One region of the Bacillus sp. T3 genome, then DNA from elsewhere that is predicted to be linked to it. Evidence: a T-box and tRNA genes for the amino acid it is inferred to sense, from the RefSeq annotation. Region 1 holds a T-box; the other holds one or more tRNA genes.
The links. The T-box of region 1 lies ahead of leuS (leucine--tRNA ligase). A T-box ahead of a tRNA ligase gene usually reads a tRNA of that ligase, here a tRNA-Leu.
Positions count from the first base shown of each region.

Region 1 (8,037 bases):
TTAGACAGGAAGAGACTCAGGTTGTTGCACAGCCACAACAGCTACCAGCTCAATACCCACAATACACTGGCTACTACTATTAAGAAAAACAGTAAATCGTCTTAGTCAGCAGATGATGATCTCCTCGCTTTGAAACACTCCGTTTCAAAAGTGAGGGATCGTTTTAATTAAAATGGTAAACGCAATTTTTGTTTCATACTATGGGCACGTTGGCCGAACAATCGATAGACAAGCTTTGAACGATAGGCTAAAAATACATAGATCCCTGCCCCTACAAACGCTGATAAAGCAATAATAATTAACGATTGTATTTTAGAAGCTGGCGATAAAAATAGCAATGATAGTTTCAAGGTAGCAAAAGCACCGGCCAACATGATTAATGTGAATAATACGATCAACATAGAACGCCTAACCACAAATCGAAACGGAAAATGGGCAAATTTTTTGATCACAAACAAATTAATCATAATTGCCGCAGTATATCCTAAGGCTGTCGCAAGCACCGCTCCATTTGTTTCAAAAAGCTTAATAAGAGGAATGTTTAAGCTTAACTTTAAGAGTAACCCAATCAGTAGACTAAGAATCGTAAACCGCTGTTCATTAATGCCCTGGAGTATGGCGGCGGTAACGGAATAGAGTGAAAAAAGAATCGCAACAGGTGCATAAGCCCTAAGCACCTCTGTTCCTAAGTCCTTATGCTCATAAAATACGGTATAAACTGGCTCTGCTAACAAAGATAATCCAAGAACCGCCGGCAAAGTTAAAAACAACATTACCTGAAAGGTTTGATTTAACTGACGAATCAAGTCCTTCCGATCATTTTCAACAAAGGCCTTAGTGACACTTGGTACTAGCGTAAGCGAGAACGCTGTTGCAAGCGAGACCAGGAATAATAACTAATTTATGGGATTCAAAGTTTAGAACACTAAGCGCGAAATCCGTTTGTTTTGCAAGCCCCATTGACACCATCGCTTTGTTAAAGGTTAATTGGTCAATCAATTGAAACAGCGGATTAGCAATTCCAACAAACACAAATGGAGCAGCATAAATGAGAATTTCCTTATATATTTGACTTAAAGATATATCTATTGTTCCTTTATCCTGCAAAAGAATTTCATCTAAATATGGTTTTCTCTTTACCCAATACCAAAATAGAATGAGCAAGCTCCCAATTGCACCAATAAAGGCAGCAAACGTCGCAACACTGACCGCTTGAGTAATGCTTCCATCAAGAACATTTAAAACAACATATGCCCCAACCAACACAAATGCGATCCGCACAATTTGTTCAACAACCTGCGAGACTGCCGATGGCCCCATCGATTGATGCCCTTGAAAGAAACCACGAATAAGACTCATGAACGGTACAACAATTAAGGCAAAGCTTACTGCTCTAATAACGGTTATAACATCCTTCACACTTGTTACCTGGTCTTTATCCTGTATGACAACATCAGCTAGCAGTGGCGCCGACATATACATGATTAAAAAAGAAACGACCCCTGTCGCCAGCATCACGAGCAGTCCTGATTTGAACAGTTTTCTGCCTACACCATATTCTTCTAACGCATTGTATTTCGAAATAAATTTTGCAACGGCTAGTGGAATCCCAGCGGTGGCAATACTTATAAAAATGGTATATGGAACGTATGAGTAATTGTAAAGAACCGTCCCTCGGTACCCCACGATTTCGTAAAATGGTATGACATAAAATAAGCCGAGAACCTTTGAAACCATTGTCCCTAACGTCAGGATAAGGGTCCCTCTTAAAAGCTTTGATGACATATAATCCCTTCCTACTCAGAAATACGCAAGCACACAGCCTGCGCTAGAAACACACACTAGTAGTAGTTTACCTTTCTTTACTGTTGAATGCTACTCGTAATATATAAATTTGTATTGTAGGAGAGAAGTTTTCTTTTTCTTCGGAATGATAATATAATAAATGGGTTGTATTCAAAAGAAGTAATTGATTAAGCGGGTGAATGAACTATGCAATTTGATGTTGTAGTAATTGGCGGCGGACCTTCAGGCTTAATGGCAGGTATAGCCGCAGCAGAGCAAGGCAAAAAAGTCCTTCTCGTCGATAAAGGCGATAAGCTTGGCCGAAAGCTTGCCATTTCTGGAGGAGGACGCTGCAATGTGACAAACAGGCTTCCAATCGATGAAATCATTAAACATATACCTGGCAATGGCCGTTTTCTCCATAGCGCATTTTCTATATTTAATAATGAGGATATTATCTCTTTTTTTGAAAAGCTTGGAGTGGAATTAAAGGAAGAGGATCATGGCCGAATGTTCCCAGTCAATGATAAGGCGCAATCCGTTGTTGATGCCTTAATTGATCGCCTCGAGCAGCTTGGAGTAAAACGTTGGACGAATTGTCCAGTAAAAGATATTCAATATTCAGATGGTCGTGTTGCTTCAGTTATTTTACATAATCGAGAAACCATTACAGCTAAGGCGGTTGTCATTGCAGTTGGCGGTAAATCTGTACCCACACCAGGTTCGACTGGGGATGGCTATGCCTGGGCTATAAAAGCAGGACATACGATTACAGACTTATATCCAACCGAGGTACCACTAACTTCTTCCGAGCCATTTATTAAAAGAAAAGACTTACAGGGTTTATCACTGCGAAACGTGGCGTTAAGTGTATTAAATCAAAAGGGCAAACCAATCATTACGCACAAAATGGATATGATCTTTACTCATTTCGGAATTAGTGGTCCAGCAGTACTACGATGCAGCCAGTATGTTGTGAAGGAAATGCGAAAAACGAAGAAAAATGAAGTAATGATGAGTCTCGATACTGTTCCTGACAAAAATGCAGAAATGCTGTTTCAGGAAATCATGAAGATTATCAAGGTAGAACCGAAAAAAGCAATAAAGAATAGTTTTAAAGGAATTGTACCAGAACGTTTTTTGTTATTTTTACTTGAACAATGTGAAATGGACCCTAGTGCGATGGGTAATTCCATCTCACAGGATAAAATACGCAGCTTTGTTACGGTCTGCAAGCAATTTCAATTTCGCGTTACTGGCACCCTCCCACTCGAAAAAGCCTTCGTCACAGGCGGGGGTGTATCAGTAAAAGAAATTGAGCCGAAAACAATGGCCTCAAAGAAAATGAATGGTCTTTATTTTTGTGGAGAAATATTGGATATCCACGGCTATACCAGGTGGGTACAATATTACATCTGCTTTAGTAACAGGTCGTTTAGCTGGTCTAAACGCAGGGAAGTTTGCGGCTTCACAGTGATATAATTGACTGTTTATAACATTGGGAGTGGTGTCCTAAGATACTTGGGATGTTCCACTATTAGTACGCTACTTTTTAGTGTAGAAGAAAATAAGGACACTTAAAGATTGGTTAGTACCCTATTTATTGAGTACTAAATGGATTAAGGGCATTAAATGATTGTTTAGTTCCCTGTTTTGGAACTAGCTGGTGAAATAAAGGTACTAAAAAAGGCATGGCCTTCATGAACCGTATCATGCTCGGTAAATAACCATCGCTGAAAAACAATAAATTTGATCCTCCTCGTCCTCTTGATAGGCTGCCACATTATATTTAATGTCGAGCAGCTTTTTTTCGTCCAATTTCTCTAAAAACCGATTCATTTCACTCTCTAAATCCTTTTCATGCTCATAATCGAATACTTTCACCTGGATCATTTCCTTATGCTCCAATCGTTTTTACATCTATCATTGACAATAATCTGATTTTTTAGAACATTTTTTACCTCATAAAAAAATCCCAGTCCTCCAAGAAGGGACTGGGATAATTGTTGCTTAATATTTTAAAACACTAATTCACCTTTCCATTCAAGCATTCCACCGACCATATTGCGTACTTTAACGCCATGGTCATGCAGGAAGTAGCCTACATTTTCGCTGCGACGACTTGAACGGCAAATCAGAATATATTCTTTATCCTGATCAAAGTAATCAAGATTCATTGGGATTTCGCCCATTTTGATATGCTTTGCACCTGGAATCATTCCGGTTGCAACCTCTTCATCTTCTCTTACATCCACTAATTCTAATTGTTCTCCAGCTTCAATCTTTTTTTGTAGCTCTTCTGGAGTAATAATATTTAATTCTTCCATCCCCATTTTCCTTTCTGAGTTAACTAGTTGTTGATTTCCGCTCCATTCAACATAACATGTTAACTTTGCTTTTTTATCTAAAAATGATCTAATTCCTAACCTCCATTAATCGGTGGTACCCCTTTGGAATTAATCATTTTCACAATAAACTAGTTAGTTCGCAACTATATTTACTAGCTTGCCAGGAACGGCAATTACTTTGCGCACTGTTTTTCCGTCTATTTGTTCTTTTACCGTATCATCATCCATCGCAATTTGTTCAAGGGCTTCTCTTGATGAACCCGATGGAACCAATAATTTTGCTTTTACTTTACCGTTGATTTGAATAACGATTTCCACTTCATCATCAACTAGCTTTGCTTCATCATAAGCAGGCCATGCTTCGTACGAAAGGGTTCCTTTATGTCCAAGCTTTTCCCATAGCTCTTCAGCAACATGTGGGCAAATTGGAGCTAGCATTTTTACGAAACCTTCCATAAAATGCTTTGGAAGTACCGCTGCCTTATAAGCATCGTTAATGAACACCATCATTTGCGAAATCGCGGTATTAAAACGTAACCCTTCGTAGTCCTCTGTTACCTTTTTAACGGTTTGATGATAGATTTTTTCAAGCGTTGTTTCTTCACTTTCCTTAACTTTTGCGCTAAGCTCACCGTTATCTTCAATAAACAATCGCCAAATGCGGTCTAAGAAACGTCTTGAGCCGTCTAAACCATTTGTTGACCAAGCAATAGAAGCATCAAGTGGTCCCATGAACATTTCATATAAACGTAAAGTATCTGCACCATGGCTTGTGACGATATCATCAGGGTTCACAACATTCCCTTTTGATTTACTCATTTTTTCATTGTTTTCGCCTAGAATCATACCTTGGTTAAATAGCTTTTGGAACGGCTCCTTCGTTGGAACAACACCAATATCATATAAGAATTTATGCCAGAAACGAGCGTACAATAAATGTAGCACCGCGTGCTCAGCACCACCGATATAAATATCAACAGGTAGCCATTCGTTTAATTTTTCTGCGTCCGCTAAGGCATCCTCATTTTTAGGATCGATGTAGCGTAAATAGTACCAGCAGCTTCCTGCCCATTGTGGCATTGTATTCGTTTCACGGCGACCTTTTCTACCAGTGTCAGGGTCAACCACATTCACCCAATCAGCAATATTAGCAAGTGGAGATTCACCTGTACCAGATGGCTTGATTTCAGATGTTTTTGGAAGCACTAATGGAAGTTCTTGTTCAGGAACAGCTGATGATGTGCCATCTTCCCAATGGATAATTGGAATCGGCTCACCCCAGTACCGCTGGCGACTGAACAACCAATCTCGTAAACGGTATGTTACTTTTTTCGTTCCGATACCTTTTTCCTCAAGCCATGAAATCATGGCAGCAATTCCATCCGCCTTGTTCATTCCATCTAAGAAGCCTGAATTCACATGTGGACCATCACCAGTAAATGCCTCTTTCGATACATCTCCACCTGCTAATACTTCAATAATCGGTAGTTCGAAAACCTTAGCGAATTCATAGTCACGCTCATCGTGGGCTGGTACAGCCATAATCGCGCCGCTACCGTAGCTCATTAAGACATAATCAGCAATCCAAATTGGCATTTTAGCGTTATTAACAGGATTAATGGCATATGCACCAGTAAACACACCTGTTTTTTCTTTTGCTAAGTCAGTCCGTTCAAGATCACTTTTACTTTTAATTTTTTCTAAATATGCCTCAACATTAGCCCGTGCATCAGTAGTTGAAATCACATCTACTAAAGGATGCTCCGGTGCAAGCACCGCATATGTTGCACCAAATAACGTGTTCCGGACGAGTGGTAAACACAGTGAAGGTCTCATCATGTCCTTCAATACCGAAGGTTACCTCCGCTCCTTCCGAACGACCAATCCAGTTTCGTTGCATTTCTTTAATGCTTTCAGGCCAATCAACCTCTTCTAAGTCTTCTAATAAGCGATCAGCATAAGCGGTAATTCGTAGCATCCATTGCTTCATTGGTCGTCTTTCGACGGGATGACCACCGCGTTCACTTTTCCCATCAATGACTTCCTCGTTAGCCAAAACGGTTCCAAGTGCAGGACACCAGTTTACAGCTACTTCATCAATATAGGCTAAACCTTTTTTATAAAGCTGAAGAAAAATCCATTGTGTCCATTTATAATAGTGTGGATCTGTTGTATTCACTTCACGATCCCAGTCATAAGAAAATCCTAAAGCTTTAATTTGACGACGGAAGTTATCAATGTTTTTCTTAGTAAATTCAGCCGGATCATTCCCCGTATCCAAGGCATATTGCTCAGCAGGTAAGCCAAATGCATCCCATCCCATTGGATGTAACACATTGTAGCCCTGCATCCGTTTTAATCTTGATAATATATCGGTTGCAGTATATCCCTCCGGATGCCCTACATGCAGTCCTGCTCCTGATGGATATGGGAACATGTCAAGGGCATAGAACTTACGCTTTCCTTTTTCTTCACTCGTTTGAAAGGATTTATTTTCTTCCCAATACGCTTGCCACTTTTTTTCAATCTCCTGATGATTGAAGCTCATCGGATCTTCCTCCTTAATTACTATGTATTTGCTATACAATTTTTTTCGACTATAATAAAAAACCCCTCATCCCAAAACAGGGACGAGAGGTCTGATTATATCTCCCGCGGTACCACCCACATTAGTGTATGCACACTCACTTCAAATTCCTTAACGCGGAAAACGGCAAGAATTACTGTTCCTTCACTCTTGCGACTCAAAGGCGAGTTCATGAAGCGTCTGGTTGACTTGCACCACCCGTCAACTCTCTAAAAACAGACTTACTGCCATTACTACTCCTTGTCCCTGTCGAACTATAAAACTATACCTATTGTATAAAATTTCCCCTACTGATGCAAGTATGCGTTCATTAGCTTCCGAAAAGGTAATATTCATAGTATGAGGAATGGATTAATGAGTGACGATTACTACTAAATTTTATCCAAAAATATTATTTATAATGACCTTGAAATAAGTTCATTCTTCCCTTTAAGTTTTTTGTCAAATATGAGCGATGTAGAGAGAGACAGAATAAACAAGATAATCATTACGATAAATAATGTATCCATACCGTAAATATCGACTAGCATACCTCCAAGAATAGGGCCAATCATCCTGCCCCAGGTCGCAGCACTGTTAACAATCCCCTGATAAAAGCCAGCCCTCCCATGCGGTGCTAAGCTATCAGCGATAGTTGGCACGGCTGGCCAAACCAACATTTCTCCAAGAGTCATGACAATCATGGCAACTGCAAAAGCAGTAAATTGCTGTGCATGTGCAGCAATATAGAAGGCCAGCGCAAAAATAATCGTCCCAGTCAAAATTTGCGATTTTAATGTTTTGGCAAAATACATCATCAGTTTATTCAAAATAGGCTGACCTAATACAATTAAAGCGCCGTTAATGGTCCAAAGATAGCTATATTCTTTAAGCGTGATGCCAAGTTCTTGTGTGTAGGGACCGATAGTTGCTTGCCATTGGCAATAGCCGATCCAGCAAAGGGCATACCCGATACATAGAATCAGTAAAGAATACAGCTTGGAACGATCTGTTTTTATCTTGCTTTCAAATTGCTGTTTTTTACTCTGTGATAATCCCTCAACTTGAATTCCTCGATATCCTAAAACAGCAATCAATAAAAAAACGACATATAAAAAGGCATTGGCTAGGAAAATCCATTGAAAAGAAATAGCTGCGACCATTCCGCCAAGTGCAGAACCTACTGCGACACCCAAATTGGTTGCAACATAGACCGCATTGAACGCCTTCCGGCCACCTTCCTTCCAAACAGATCCCGCCATTGCATACATGGATGGAAAAACGATTCCAGAACCCAACCCAATAATCGTTAGAAAAATAACATAGTATGGCCAGCTA
Region 1 covers NZ_CP137761.1:1,062,342-1,070,378, reverse strand. Annotated here, with positions in the region: gene RGF10_RS05525 (hypothetical protein) at 1-83, shown strand, start outside; partial or broken gene RGF10_RS05520 (oligosaccharide flippase family protein) at 168-1,785, opposite strand; partial or broken gene RGF10_RS05515 (NAD(P)/FAD-dependent oxidoreductase) at 1,993-3,262, shown strand; gene RGF10_RS05510 (sporulation protein Cse60) at 3,496-3,678, opposite strand; gene RGF10_RS05505 (rhodanese-like domain-containing protein) at 3,804-4,112, opposite strand; partial or broken gene leuS (leucine--tRNA ligase) at 4,266-6,681, opposite strand; T-box leader at 6,757-6,976, opposite strand; gene RGF10_RS05495 (MDR family MFS transporter) at 7,116-8,037, opposite strand, start outside.

Region 2 (8,037 bases), 1.6 Mb from region 1:
TGTTTTAGTGGAATGAACGGAAATTACTGAAACGGTTTCCGTAACATTTCGAATGCCTTCTACCATTTCCTTAACTTCATTTAAGGATTCAATTGTACGTAAAAGTTGCGTCTCTGAACCACTCGCTACTTGTTCAACGGATGTTGATATTTGATGGGAAGCTTGCGTTGTCTCCTCAGAACTCGCAGAGAGTTGTTCAGCCGAAGTAGCTGCCTGTTCAGTTGTTTGAGCTACAGCTTTAATTAAAGCTTTGAAATTATTTATCATGATATTTATTGAATTACCTAATTGGCCTAATTCATCTTGCCGGTTGCTAACTTTATCCTTCACAAAATATGTAAGATTTCCATCTGATATCTCTTTTGATATGGAAACTAAGTACTTTATTGGTTTTAAAATTGATCGATTAATCAATACAGATAATAAAATTAACACTAAGATTAATATTAAACCAATATTAATCGTTAATTTTAATATTTCACTTTTTACCTTGGTAGTTGTTATGTGCTCTTGATTTAAATATAAAACACCAATCGGTTTACCAGATATATCTTTAAGGGTAGTACTCATTTCAGCATATTCCACGGAATTACGTTGAAATGTTTGAAATAACTTTTTCGTTGGATACTTATTTAATTCAGCTAAATTTTTGGAGAGTTTATCCAATGTAATATTATTAGAACTGGATAAGAAGGTCCCGTTATTAGTCAATAAAGCAATATTGTCTTGTAACGTATCCTGAATATCCCCTAACGCTTTATTATCAAGTATTCTTCCAAAAATCAATATACCAGTTGGTTTAGCATCCCCGTCTTCATTTGTGATTTTAGATGCAGCGATTACAGCTAAGCCTTTTTCCGTTTCCATTAATCCCGTAATTTCATTCTTAGTTTCTAAACTTTCAATAATTGTTTTATTAGATAACCTACCAACAAACTCTTTTACATCTCCAACTTGAGAGATGACATTACCCTTTAAATCAGTAGTGGTTATAAAGGAAACATTTGGGATAACCTCAACGCCAACATTAACATTTTCCTCAATCCAAGGAATATCTTTATTTTTCACAGCTTCTCTATTTTCTTCCCAATTGGAATTAGTCTTTATAACTCCAAGTAGATTTTCACCAAAATTTTCAAATATCTTTTGAGATATCTCGTTTGCTACAAGGACTCGTTCTCGTTCCATTTTAGTCAGATCTTTTTCAATACTGGTATGTAGAAAATACCCAAGAATTAATATAGGTATTACTAAAAATATGATAAAGAAACCTATCATTTTAGTTAGTAAAGATTGGGGAATTTTATTTTTTTTCATATACGCCTCCACATAATAATTAATTAAATAAAACTTACTTCTAATACTTTTTTATCATGATTAACTTAAACATCATTCATGCTATGCACGGAATTTTTAATTACCTTTATAAATGATTAATTTGAAATCACCTCATAGTTTAAAATACAAAGAAAATCCTTGAAATTTTATATTACAATAGTCCTAAAACAAATGTTATTCAATAGTGAATTTGTCATAGAATATTCGAATATTTTAAACTTTAAAAAGTTATTTATTATCAAATTAAGAAAAATCTAATTATAAATGGGATGTGTATCTATTCTCTATTGCAGATGAAAACTTGTATCAGCCTCTCAGGTCAATCATTTCCACAAAGGCTCCAGGGGATCGCGGTAGGGTTGTTGAAACGTTACAATGATCAGTTACTAAACAATCTTTAATCAGTTGAATTTAGGTCTTTTGTTGGGGAATTAGTAAATATGGATGTATGAGGTCTTAAATTTCTAATTTTGCGACCATCAAAAAAATTATGCACCATTTTATGTATACGATATTTTTGTAGGAATCAAACTTGAGATTAATAAAAAAACGTTTCTTACACATTGTAAGAAACGTTTTTTTATCGCAATAACATGCGATGAGTTGATACCGGTGGTCGGGGTCGAACCGACACTCCAGAAGGAACACGATTTTGAGTCGTGCGCGTCTGCCAATTCCGCCACACCAGGCGCGGTATTATTAACTTTTTAAATGCCGAGGGCCGGAATCGAACCGGTACGGTAGTCACCTACCGCAGGATTTTAAGTCCTGTGCGTCTGCCAGTTCCGCCACCCAGGCGTAAAAATCTAGCTAAAAGTTATTTATCAAATAAATGGAGGCGGCAACCGGATTCGAACCGGTGGTAAAGGTTTTGCAGACCTCTGCCTTACCACTTGGCTATGCCGCCATGTTAATTAAAATTGGAGCGGAAGACGGGATTCGAACCCGCGACCCCCACCTTGGCAAGGTGGTGTTCTACCACTGAACTACTTCCGCGAAAATGGCTGGGCTAGCAGGGATCGAACCTACGAATGACGGAGTCAAAGTCCGTTGCCTTACCGCTTGGCTATAGCCCAATATTAATTAATTATAATGGGGCGACTGATGGGAATCGAACCCACGAATGCCTGAACCACAATCAGGTGCGTTAACCACTTCGCCACAATCGCCACTATAAAATTTGGCAGGGGTAGTAGGAATTGAACCCACACCAAAGGTTTTGGAGACCTTCGTTCTACCTTTAAACTATACCCCTATAATAAATGGTGGAGGGGGACGGATTCGAACCGCCGAACCCGGAGGGAGCGGATTTACAGTCCGCCGCGTTTAGCCACTTCGCTACCCCTCCACATATAATAATCATTTTTATTTTAAGTCATATAACTATAAATGGTGGCTCAGGACGGAATCGAACCGCCGACACAAGGATTTTCAGTCCTTTGCTCTACCGACTGAGCTACTGAGCCATAAATGGCGGTCCGGACGGGACTCGAACCCGCGACCTCCTGCGTGACAGGCAGGCATTCTAACCAACTGAACTACCGGACCGTTATTGCGGGGGCAGGATTTGAACCTGCGACCTTCGGGTTATGAGCCCGACGAGCTACCGGGCTGCTCCACCCCGCGACGGTAAAAATTATTTATTCTTTTAAAAATATGGTGGAGGATGACGGGCTCGAACCGCCGACCCTCTGCTTGTAAGGCAGATGCTCTCCCAGCTGAGCTAATCCTCCACAAACATTTAGATAATGGTGACCCCTACGGGATTCGAACCCGTGTTACCGCCGTGAAAGGGCGGTGTCTTAACCGCTTGACCAAGGGGCCATATTGTTTAAAGTTATAATGGCGGAGAGCAAGGGATTTGAACCCTTGAGACAGGGTTACCCGCCTACACGATTTCCAATCGTGCTCCTTCGGCCACTCGGACAGCTCTCCAATATGGCTCCGCAGGTAGGACTCGAACCTACGACCGATCGGTTAACAGCCGATTGCTCTACCACTGAGCTACTGCGGAATAATAAAATTTTGTAACAGCCCAGGCAACGTCCTACTCTCACAGGGGGAGAGCCCCCAACTACCATCGGCGCTGAGAAGCTTAACTTCCGTGTTCGGTATGGGAACGGGTGTGACCTTCTCGCTATCGCCACCAGACTATTATTTTCATAAAGACATTATTTATTATAATAATGTTTTTATATTTTTGCAAGAGAATTTTTATTTCATTCCCTCAAAACTAGATAATGTAGAAGAAGTAAAACGTTTTTTGGTTAAGTCCTCGATCGATTAGTATCAGTCAGCTCCACATGTCGCCACGCTTCCACCTCTGACCTATCAACCTGATCATCTTTCAGGGATCTTACTAGCTTGCACTATGGGAAATCTCATCTTGAGGGGGGCTTCATGCTTAGATGCTTTCAGCACTTATCCCGTCCGCACATAGCTACCCAGCTATGCCTTTGGCAAGACAACTGGTACACCAGCGGTGCGTCCATCCCGGTCCTCTCGTACTAAGGACAGCTCCTCTCAAATTTCCTGCGCCCACGACGGATAGGGACCGAACTGTCTCACGACGTTCTGAACCCAGCTCGCGTACCGCTTTAATGGGCGAACAGCCCAACCCTTGGGACCGACTACAGCCCCAGGATGCGATGAGCCGACATCGAGGTGCCAAACCTCCCCGTCGATGTGGACTCTTGGGGGAGATAAGCCTGTTATCCCAGGGGTAGCTTTTATCCGTTGAGCGATGGCCCTTCCATGCGGAACCACCGGATCACTAAGCCCGACTTTCGTCCCTGCTCGACTTGTAGGTCTCGCAGTCAAGCTCCCTTGTACCTTTACACTCTACGAATGATTTCCAACCATTCTGAGGGAACCTTTGGGCGCCTCCGTTACTTTTTAGGAGGCGACCGCCCCAGTCAAACTGCCCACCTGACACTGTCTCCTACCCCGATTAGGGGTATGGGTTAGAATTTCAATACAGCCAGGGTAGTATCCCACCGATGCCTCCACCGAAGCTGGCGCTCCAGGTTTCTACGGCTCCTACCTATCCTGTACAAGCTGTACCAAAATTCAATATCAGGCTACAGTAAAGCTCCACGGGGTCTTTCCGTCCTGTCGCGGGTAACCTGCATCTTCACAGGTACTATAATTTCACCGAGTCTCTCGTTGAGACAGTGCCCAGATCGTTACGCCTTTCGTGCGGGTCGGAACTTACCCGACAAGGAATTTCGCTACCTTAGGACCGTTATAGTTACGGCCGCCGTTTACTGGGGCTTCGGTTCAAAGCTTCGCTTGCGCTAACCTCTCCCCTTAACCTTCCAGCACCGGGCAGGCGTCAGCCCCTATACTTCGCCTTGCGGCTTTGCAGAGACCTGTGTTTTTGCTAAACAGTCGCCTGGGCCTATTCACTGCGGCTCTTCTAGGCTTTAACACCCAAAAGAGCACCCCTTCTCCCGAAGTTACGGGGTCATTTTGCCGAGTTCCTTAACGAGAGTTCTCTCGCTCACCTTAGGATTCTCTCCTCGACTACCTGTGTCGGTTTGCGGTACGGGCACCTTTTATCTCGCTAGAGGCTTTTCTTGGCAGTGTGGAATCAGGAACTTCGGTACTATATTTCCCTCGGCATCACAGCTCAGCCTTTACGGAAACGGGATTTGCCTCATTTCCAGCCTAACTGCTTACACGCACATATCCAGCAGTGCGCTTACCCTATCCTCCTGCGTCCCCCCGTTGCTCAAACGATAATGAGGTGGTACAGGAATATCAACCTGTTATCCATCGCCTACGCCTTTCGGCCTCGGCTTAGGTCCCGACTAACCCTGAGCGGACGAGCCTTCCTCAGGAAACCTTAGTCATTCGGTGGATGGGATTCTCACCCATCTTTCGCTACTCATACCGGCATTCTCACTTCTAAGCGCTCCACCAGTCCTTACGGTCTAGCTTCAACGCCCTTAGAACGCTCTCCTACCACTGACATCGTAGATGTCAATCCACAGCTTCGGTGATACGTTTAGCCCAGGTACATTTTCGGCGCAGAGTCACTCGACCAGTGAGCTATTACGCACTCTTTAAATGGTGGCTGCTTCTAAGCCAACATCCTGGTTGTCTAAGCAACTCCACATCCTTTTCCACTTAACGTATACTTTGGGACCTTAGCTGGTGGTCTGGGCTGTTTCCCTTTTGACTACGGATCTTATCACTCGCAGTCTGACTCCCACGGATAAGTCTTTGGCATTCGGAGTTTGTCTGAATTCGGTAACCCGATGAGGGCCCCTAGTCCAAACAGTGCTCTACCTCCAAGACTCTTACTACGTGAGGCTAGCCCTAAAGCTATTTCGGAGAGAACCAGCTATCTCCAAGTTCGATTGGAATTTCTCCGCTACCCACACCTCATCCCCGCACTTTTCAACGTGCGTGGGTTCGGGCCTCCAGTTGGTGTTACCCAACCTTCACCCTGGACATGGGTAGATCACCTGGTTTCGGGTCTACGACCACATACTAATACGCCCTATTCAGACTCGCTTTCGCTGCGGCTCCGTCTTCTCAACTTAACCTTGCATGTAATCGTAACTCGCCGGTTCATTCTACAAAAGGCACGCCATCACCCATTAACGGGCTCTGACTACTTGTAGGCACACGGTTTCAGGATCTCTTTCACTCCCCTTCCAGGGGTGCTTTTCACCTTTCCCTCACGGTACTGGTTCACTATCGGTCACTAGGGAGTATTTAGCCTTGGGAGATGGTCCTCCCTGCTTCCGGCCGGATTTCACGTGTCCGGCCGTACTCAGGATCCACTCAGGAGGGAACGAAGTTTCAACTACAGGGTTTTTACCTTCTTTGACGGACCTTTCCAGATCTCTTCATTTACCCCGTTCCTTTGTAACTCCATGTTGAGTGTCCTACAACCCCAAGAGGCAAGCCTCTTGGTTTGGGCTATGTCCCGTTTCGCTCGCCGCTACTCAGGGAATCGCGTTTGCTTTCTCTTCCTCCGGGTACTTAGATGTTTCAGTTCCCAGGGTGTGCCTTCAATACCCTATGTATTCAGGTAAAGATACTACTCCATTACGAGTAGTGGGTTCCCCCATTCGGAAATCTCCAGGATCAAAGCTTACTTACAGCTCCCCGAAGCATATCGGTGTTAGTACCGTCCTTCATCGGCTCCTAGTGCCAAGGCATCCACCGTGCGCCCTTTCTAACTTAACCTAAAGGTTAATTCTCTTATTATTAAGAGAGAAAAAACTAATGTGGTGTTTCTTGTTTTCTTCTTTTACGATTATCTAGTTTTCAAAGAACGAAATGATACAGAGGAATTGATCCCTCAAAACTAAACAAACAAAGCGGTCAACAGTACAGACCAGAAGGTCTGCATTCCGATTGTCTTTACGACAATATCCTTAGAAAGGAGGTGATCCAGCCGCACCTTCCGATACGGCTACCTTGTTACGACTTCACCCCAATCATCTGTCCCACCTTAGGCGGCTGGCTCCTTACGGTTACCCCACCGACTTCGGGTGTTACAAACTCTCGTGGTGTGACGGGCGGTGTGTACAAGGCCCAGGGAACGTATTCACCGCGGCATGCTGATCCGCGATTACTAGCGATTCCAGCTTCATGTAGGCGAGTTGCAGCCTACAATCCGAACTGAGAATGGTTTTATGGGATTGGCTCGACCTCGCGGTTTCGCGACCCTTTGTACCATCCATTGTAGCACGTGTGTAGCCCAGGTCATAAGGGGCATGATGATTTGACGTCATCCCCACCTTCCTCCGGTTTGTCACCGGCAGTCACCTTAGAGTGCCCAACTAAATGCTGGCAACTAAGATCAAGGGTTGCGCTCGTTGCGGGACTTAACCCAACATCTCACGACACGAGCTGACGACAACCATGCACCACCTGTCACTCTGTCCCCCGAAGGGGAACGTCCTATCTCTAGGAGTGTCAGAGGATGTCAAGACCTGGTAAGGTTCTTCGCGTTGCTTCGAATTAAACCACATGCTCCACCGCTTGTGCGGGCCCCCGTCAATTCCTTTGAGTTTCAGCCTTGCGGCCGTACTCCCCAGGCGGAGTGCTTAATGCGTTTGCTGCAGCACTAAAGGGCGGAAACCCTCTAACACTTAGCACTCATCGTTTACGGCGTGGACTACCAGGGTATCTAATCCTGTTCGCTCCCCACGCTTTCGCGCCTCAGCGTCAGTTACAGACCAAAGAGCCGCCTTCGCCACTGGTGTTCCTCCACATCTCTACGCATTTCACCGCTACACGTGGAATTCCGCTCTTCTCTTCTGCACTCAAGTTCCCCAGTTTCCAATGACCCTCCCAGGTTCAGCCGGGGGCTTTCACATCAGACTTAAGGAACCGCCTGCGCGCGCTTTACGCCCAATAATTCCGGACAACGCTTGCCACCTACGTATTACCGCGGCTGCTGGCACGTAGTTAGCCGTGGCTTTCTGGTTAGGTACCGTCAAGGTACCGTCAGTTACTCCGGTACTTGTTCTTCCCTAACAACAGAGCTTTACGACCCGAAGGCCTTCTTCGCTCACGCGGCGTTGCTCCGTCAGACTTTCGTCCATTGCGGAAGATTCCCTACTGCTGCCTCCCGTAGGAGTCTGGGCCGTGTCTCAGTCCCAGTGTGGCCGATCACCCTCTCAGGTCGGCTACGCATCGTCGCCTTGGTGAGCCGTTACCTCACCAACTAGCTAA
Region 2 covers NZ_CP137761.1:4,096,108-4,104,144, forward strand. Annotated here, with positions in the region: gene RGF10_RS23985 (methyl-accepting chemotaxis protein) at 1-267, opposite strand, end outside; partial or broken gene RGF10_RS23990 (CHASE4 domain-containing protein) at 268-1,317, opposite strand; tRNA gene RGF10_RS20920 (tRNA-Leu) at 1,946-2,027, opposite strand; tRNA gene RGF10_RS20925 (tRNA-Leu) at 2,051-2,136, opposite strand; tRNA gene RGF10_RS20930 (tRNA-Cys) at 2,172-2,245, opposite strand; tRNA gene RGF10_RS20935 (tRNA-Gly) at 2,260-2,334, opposite strand; tRNA gene RGF10_RS20940 (tRNA-Gln) at 2,340-2,414, opposite strand; tRNA gene RGF10_RS20945 (tRNA-His) at 2,432-2,507, opposite strand; tRNA gene RGF10_RS20950 (tRNA-Trp) at 2,520-2,593, opposite strand; tRNA gene RGF10_RS20955 (tRNA-Tyr) at 2,602-2,686, opposite strand; tRNA gene RGF10_RS20960 (tRNA-Phe) at 2,729-2,804, opposite strand; tRNA gene RGF10_RS20965 (tRNA-Asp) at 2,810-2,886, opposite strand; tRNA gene RGF10_RS20970 (tRNA-Met) at 2,891-2,964, opposite strand; tRNA gene RGF10_RS20975 (tRNA-Val) at 2,996-3,071, opposite strand; tRNA gene RGF10_RS20980 (tRNA-Glu) at 3,088-3,162, opposite strand; tRNA gene RGF10_RS20985 (tRNA-Ser) at 3,182-3,273, opposite strand; tRNA gene RGF10_RS20990 (tRNA-Asn) at 3,278-3,352, opposite strand; rRNA gene rrf (5S ribosomal RNA) at 3,373-3,489, opposite strand; rRNA gene RGF10_RS21000 (23S ribosomal RNA) at 3,602-6,540, opposite strand; rRNA gene RGF10_RS21005 (16S ribosomal RNA) at 6,736-8,037, opposite strand, start outside.
Region 2: it encodes a tRNA-Leu, which carries the amino acid that the T-box ahead of leuS (leucine--tRNA ligase) is inferred to sense. The anticodon was not compared.